Regions from separate parts of the Flavobacterium sp. Arc3 genome, predicted to be linked through region 2. Evidence: riboswitches for the same ligand, from Rfam matches in the RefSeq annotation. Region 2 holds a riboswitch; the other holds the start of a gene.

Region 1 (3,429 bases), on a different contig from region 2:
ATTGCCCCTCCTCAATTAATTTGAGTTCAGAAATGTTTGTATTGATTGTTCCTCCAAAAAGATTTTTGTGCGCGTCTAAATAGACTTTGTAACTGCCGTTAAGTTCATCATTTTTATAATTACCAACAATAAGACTGTCTCCTTTTACGTCCTGAAACGGACCTTCTTTGATGTCTTTTAAATAATTGGTATAGGTTATAGTTCTTTCCGTTTTACCATCAATAAAGACGTATTTCCAATTGCCATTTTTTTCATCATTTACATAAGGACCAATTTCCTTTAAATAAAGCGCAGCAGTAGTTTCGTCATAATATAGGCCAGTATATAAGCCATTTGCCAAGTCATCTTTATAATTAGTGGTATAAGAGATTTTATTGTCTTCAAAGGATGTTAATAAGCCATTTCTTTTCCCATCTTTCATGATATATTCCAAAGACTTACTTCCGTCTACATCATATTCAATTGTTTTACCGTTTAAAAAACCATTGCTATAAGTGCCACTTTTTTTAATGTTTCCTTTTTCATCATAAAAATTAAATGGTCCGTTTAAATGCCCGTTTAACAAACTGTACTCAAATTTAACGGTATAATCATCGTAATAGTCTGTTTTCTTTCCGTTGTCATTATCGTAGATTCCTGATTTTTTTATCAATGTTATATTATAAGAAGTCATACTTCTATCCGACCAATCATCGTCACTTCTTTTTGCATTTGTAACCATTAAAGTATAGCCCGAACTGCCATATGTAGAGATTACTTTCTCATCTTCAATCGCACTGTCAACTAATTTGAAGCCGTTAGCGGTTAAGGAATTTTGTATCAATAAATAAGAACCTTTGTTAAAAATAGAATAGGATATTTTATTAGGATAGTCATCATAAGTATAAAGATAGAACCATGCTTGGGCTTTATCACTATAATCCTCTTTATTGTAGGACCAAGTAATAGTGCTATAATTGTCAGTATCTCCCTTTTCGGAGTTATAATAGGTCCATCCTTTTATTAACATAAATTGATTTACATCTTGCCAATTCTTCTTGTTGCATAAATTAGTTAAATCTGTTAGGCTAAGTTTTTGCCCAAAGAGAGTTGAACTAATAATTAATGTTAATAGGATAAGGGTAATTCTTTTTTTCATAACGTTTGTTTTTGGTGGCGTATTAACTACAACTCAACCAGAGTGTTGTTATAGGGTATTTGATACCTAAGTTTGTTTTTCTTTTTGGTTTAAATTTTACTTTACAATAGTAAAAAATCTGACACTTAAATCTTTACGGTTTTCCACATTTCAGAGCATTTTTTTAATTTGTGTGTAATTATGGAAATAGGAACAAAACCAAAATTAGGGTTAATTTATCGGGAAGCCTATACCTGTTTTTAGTGATATTCTAAGTCACTATTGAATTGTTATTTTTTATAAGTTTTAAAAATTTGTGTGATTTTAATGTCCGTTTTTATTTTTAATTTATATATTTGAATATCATTACGAACTACTATTTAGTAGTAGCAACCTGCTTAGACAAGCGAAGGTGCTAAAACAATGAGCCTAAACTAAGGAAAAATATGTTTAAAATACCTCAATTTATTTCCAAATTCAAGATTGCTTTAAAAACAAAAAAGGCTAAAAAAAATCTGTTTAAGATTTATTTAGACCTCGATTTCCAGTTTTATAGTGTCGCTTTTGACGAACTTCAAGAAGTCAATTACATATATAAAGAGAAGGAGCTATACGACCAAAGTATTGCTGGTATTACCACTTTTTTAAAGTTTCAAAAACCAAATGGAAGGGATTATGAGTTTTATCCTGATATCTATTACTCACAATTGAAAGCTAACCAAGAATATGCTGTTATCACGTATTCTTTCACAGGAGCTTATTCTACAAGAGCAGTTGCATTGGTTCAGACGTTACAATTAGATACAATAGAGATATTTAAACATTGTAAAGAATAATGAAAACAAAAGCAATAAAAACCTTTACAGCGGTCATCACCCTTGGACTAGAAATAGGATATAGCAAAGAGCTTTACAAGAAGGAATATTTGATTCATACCCTTGAAGAGTATCAAAAGCAAAGAATAGATGAAGCAAGGATTTATTTAAGCGCTTCAATCAGCGATTGTAGTATTGTTTTAGGCGGTCTGGAAGAAAACCATATAAGGTTAGAATTTATAAACTACCCTAAATTTCCGTTGGAAGTTGAGGTGTTTAAAAATGAAATTATAAAACTGTGTTCTCATTTGCTTAATAAGTTACAACAAAATAGAACTGTGATTGTGTTTACAGATGAAACAGTTATGCTAGAGATTGATGAAGCAATAGACCCAAGGATTTAAGAGAAAAGATTAAACTGTAAATTTATAGATATGAGAATATTGTTGTTTTTATTGCCTTATGGCACATTGGTTTTAGTTTTATTTATTCTTATGATTATGTTTTCTTCGGAAGTGTATCACGTGATGGGAACTCAGCTACCTATTGTATTATTGGGAATATTACCAATATTTCCCAGTATCAAGATTTCTTCATTACTTAATAAAAAAGTTCAAAAGTCAAACATTTATAAGTTAACCAACCTTCAAGTGTTAACTGGGACTTTTGAACTAATAATTCCAGTTTGTCTTTCTTTTTTTCTATTTGAGTATGTTGACAAAAAGGAATCTTATGGTTATGGAAGTAACCATGAGATATCAGATAACATTCCATATTTTCTTCCAGCGCTATTTTTTGTGATTTTATGTCTTGAGTGGATAAGGAGGTATAATTCTGAAAAAGATAAGTTTGTAGCTTTTAGATATATTTATATCATAGTAATGGTAATTGCGTTTATACTTAGTCTAAAATATATTGGACTTATGTTTGAACCTAATGCAAAAAGATAATGCAATAACCATTAATCATTGAACAGAAGTGCCAACTTTATTGTTGTGAAATTTCTCTGCTAATTTCTGACTATAAATTTTTGTTTCGTTTTGATTGTCAGTATGCATGATGTCTGACGCGATAGCTTGACCAATTTCGGTCAAAACAGCATCTATCTTACCTTGAAGTCTCTCTTTATTTTTTCAACTGCTTTTTTCCAAACAAAACTGTATTTATGTGCATTGGCTTCTATTTTGGTTCCATCGATAAATTGTTTCTCAAGACTAATAAGTTCCAAATCAACCATCATCTCAACGAGTTGATTGAAAAGCTTTTCGACGTTCCCTTTTAATTTTTGTCCTCTGAAATCATTTATAGTTCTAAAATCAGGCTGTAAACCACCTGAAAGCCACATAAAGTAAATGTTTTCCTTAACTGCTTTAGCTATTTTTCGACAAGAATAAGTATTGTTTAAATACCCGTAAAACAGTACTTTAAGAAGCATTTTAGAATGATAGCTAGAAGAACCACCACCTTTATACTGTGAAATAATATCAGGTATTTCTA
Region 2 (3,429 bases):
CTCTGGATTTACGATTCCCATCGTCATTCCGTTTTGAATTGCATGATACAAGAAAACGGAGTGCATCGCTTCCCTAACCGTATCATTTCCTCTAAATGAGAATGAAACATTACTTACTCCGCCACTAATATGTGCATGAGGTAAATTTTCACGAACCCATTTTGTTCCTCTAAAGAAATCCAAAGCATTCAAGCGATGTTCTTCCATCCCAGTCGCAACTGGAAATATATTTAAATCGAAAATAATATCCTGTGGAGGAAAACCAACTTTATTTACCAAAATATCATACGAGCGCTGGCAAATTTCAACTCGACGATCGTAATTATCAGCCTGTCCTGTTTCATCAAAAGCCATGATAATTGCAGCGGCACCGTAACGTTTAATCAATTTGGCATGATGAATAAATTGCTCTTCTCCTTCTTTTAACGAAATTGAGTTTACGACACTTTTTCCTTGCACAACTTTAAGTCCTGCCTCTATAATATCCCATTTTGAGCTATCAATCATGATAGGCACACGCGAAATATCTGGTTCAGCAGCAATTAAATTCAGGAATTTCGTCATGGCATATTCGCCATCCAGCATTCCTTCATCCATATTAATATCGATGATTTGTGCGCCACCTTCCACTTGCTCCTTTGCGATGCTCAGTGCCTCTTCGTATTTTTCTTCCTTGATTAATCTCAAGAATTTTCTAGAACCCGTAACATTGGTACGTTCCCCAATATTCACAAATACGCTATCTGGCGTAATGATTAAAGGTTCTAATCCCGATAATACCAAGTTTCTTCTAGTTTCTGCTTGTGCCATTTTATATTTTTATTTGTCCTACACGATCTTAAAAATTATGTAGGTATAACTTTTTAATTCTTATTGTTCTGGGCGTGCCCCAAAAGGGTCGGGCTATTCGCTGCAAGTCCTCGCTCTTCCTTCGTCAGGCTGTGGGCTTTTCACTGCTATCCCTCACGCGATTTTGTTCTAATAACAATACTCTTTTTCTCATTTTTGTCTTTCCGACGAAGGAGGAATCTCATTATCTGAATCACTTGGTGTGATTTCTCCTTCGTCGAAATGACAAAATCAACTAATTTTATTTTTTTAAAGAACGTTTTACTCTCTTTGCGGGCACAAGCGAGACGCTTGCGCTAGTAGGTGACTATAATATAGACGCGACAAATCGCGTCTTTACGTTTTTACATTGTTGCTGTTGATACTCTTGGCTTATAATCCTTGGCAATATCTGCAATTAACCTGATGTGTTCTGGGGTTGTACCGCAACATCCACCTATGATGTTTACCAAATTATCGTCGAGATATGTTTTTATTTGTGATTGCATTTCGGCTGGTGTTTCGTCATATTCTCCAAAGGCATTTGGCAATCCTGCATTAGGATGTGCCGATACATTGAAAGCAGTATTTTGCGACAATGTTTGTAAGTATGGTTTTAACAAATCAGCTCCAAGAGCACAATTAAATCCTACACTCAACAATGGAATGTGTGAAACCGAAACCAAGAACGCTTCTACCGTTTGTCCAGAAAGTGTTCTTCCTGACGCATCAGTAATTGTTCCTGAAACCATGATGGGAATATCGATATTGCGTTCGTCTTTTACTTCTTCGATTGCAAAAAGTGCTGCTTTTGCATTTAAAGTATCGAAAATAGTTTCGACCAATAATAGATCACTTCCGCCGTCAATTAAGGCTTCTACTTGTTGCTTGTACGCAATACGCAAATCATCAAAAGTTACTGCTCTATATCCTGGGTCATTTACGTCTGGTGACATACTTGCCGTTCTGTTTGTTGGTCCTATTGAACCAGCTACAAAACGAGGTTTGTCCGGATTTTTAGCTGTCCATTCATCGGCTACTTCACGGGCAATTTTGGCCGATTCGTAGTTCAATTCATAAACAATGTCTTCTAGATGATAATCGGCCATTCCGATGGTGGTTCCTGAGAAAGTATTGGTTTCAACAATATCAGCTCCTGCCTCAAAATAAGCAGCATGCACCGCTTTTATAGCTTGTGGTTGTGTGAGTGATAATAAATCGTTGTTTCCTTTTAAGGAATGTGGAAAATCTTTGAAACGCTCTCCTCGAAAATCTTCTTCGGAGAAATTGTAGCGTTGCAACATAGTTCCCATGGCTCCATCGAGAATGAGTATGTTTTTTTTAATGGCTTCTTGAATGCTTGACATAACTTTTTATTTCTTGTAAACCACAATGTGAATTGGGATCTATACTTTTGATTATTAATTCCAAAAGTTCACTATTGTTTCTCTTTAGCCCTGATGGGAGCGGCATCCTTTTTATCCTGAATTTAGTTCAGGATCCTGAACTAAATTCAGGATAAAAAGATATAGCGTACAGCAGGAAAGATGATGGCAAAAAAGCACCAATCATTCGCTCTAAAAAAAATATCGATATGTTGTCAAGAAAAGGTTTGAGAAATACTGTGGAAGTATTCTTGTGTTATCTATCTTAGATGCTGAAATATATTCAGCATAAAGTAGAATGTAGCACCTTCTTTATAAGATAAAGGGTTGCTAAGGTTTCATCGGGTCTTTCCCTCCGCCTTTCGTGATAACTGTCAATAAATATAGGAACACTACAAAGAAAAGACATAGCGCTAATACTTGCAAGTATTAACGCTATATTTTTTTATTGGTTTTTATTCGAATTGTTACACAATGGCTTTAACCACTGCTTTTGGAGCTTCTTTACGAGTTCCGTCAAATCCGTCAACACCTGAAACTGTAGTATATTTCAACACATAACGTTTCCCTGGATTGATAATTTGGTAAGCTGCCTGACACATTAATGTCGCTTCGTGAAAACCACAAAGGATTAATTTTAGTTTACCTGGATAGGTATTCACATCTCCGATAGCAAAAATACCTGGAATATTAGTTTGGTAATCTAAAGCATTATTTACTTTGATTGCATTTTTCTCTATTTCTAATCCCCAGTTTCCAATAGGACCTAATTTTGGCGTAAGACCAAAAAGTGGAATAAAGTAATCTGTAGGAATGGTTCTTTGTGCTCCATTTTCATCGATAACAATCGACTCGATGTGCTCTGCTCCATTTAATCCTACTACCTCAGCCGGTGTAATCATACGAATTTTTCCTGAATCTTTTAGCTCCTGTACTTTTTCAACAGAGTCTAATGCGCCACGGAATTCGTTACGACGGTGAATCAATGTCACCTCTGATGCTACATCTGTCAGGAAAATACTCCAGTCAAGCGCTGAATCTCCTCCACCTGCAATCACAACTCTTTTATCTCTAAACTCTTCTGGATCTTTGATAAAGTATTTAATTCCTTTATTTTCATAGAAAGCGATTCCGTCGATAAGTGGTTTTCTAGGTTCAAAACTTCCTAAACCACCTGCAATAGCAACTACTTTAGCATGAAACTCAGTCCCTTCGT

The links. A riboswitch is a leader RNA that binds a small molecule or an ion and turns the genes downstream of it on or off. The one in region 2 is predicted to bind S-adenosylmethionine.
Region 1: linked by a shared signal. The riboswitch ahead of QO200_RS00040 (hypothetical protein) and the one ahead of QO200_RS14600 (homocysteine S-methyltransferase family protein) in region 2 are both predicted to bind S-adenosylmethionine.

Annotation. Positions count from the first base shown of each region.
Region 1 covers NZ_JASMRI010000001.1:7,459-10,887, forward strand. The annotation lists gene QO200_RS00035 (hypothetical protein) at 1-1,138, opposite strand, end outside; SAM-I-IV-variant riboswitch at 1,476-1,573, shown strand; gene QO200_RS00040 (hypothetical protein) at 1,564-1,953, shown strand; gene QO200_RS00045 (hypothetical protein) at 1,953-2,336, shown strand; gene QO200_RS00050 (hypothetical protein) at 2,367-2,882, shown strand; gene QO200_RS00055 (transposase) at 3,035-3,429, opposite strand, start outside.
Region 2 covers NZ_JASMRI010000021.1:20,592-24,020, forward strand. The annotation lists gene QO200_RS14595 (vitamin B12 dependent-methionine synthase activation domain-containing protein) at 1-810, opposite strand, end outside; gene QO200_RS14600 (homocysteine S-methyltransferase family protein) at 1,194-2,195, opposite strand; SAM riboswitch class I at 2,467-2,587, opposite strand; gene QO200_RS14605 (NAD(P)/FAD-dependent oxidoreductase) at 2,681-3,429, opposite strand, start outside.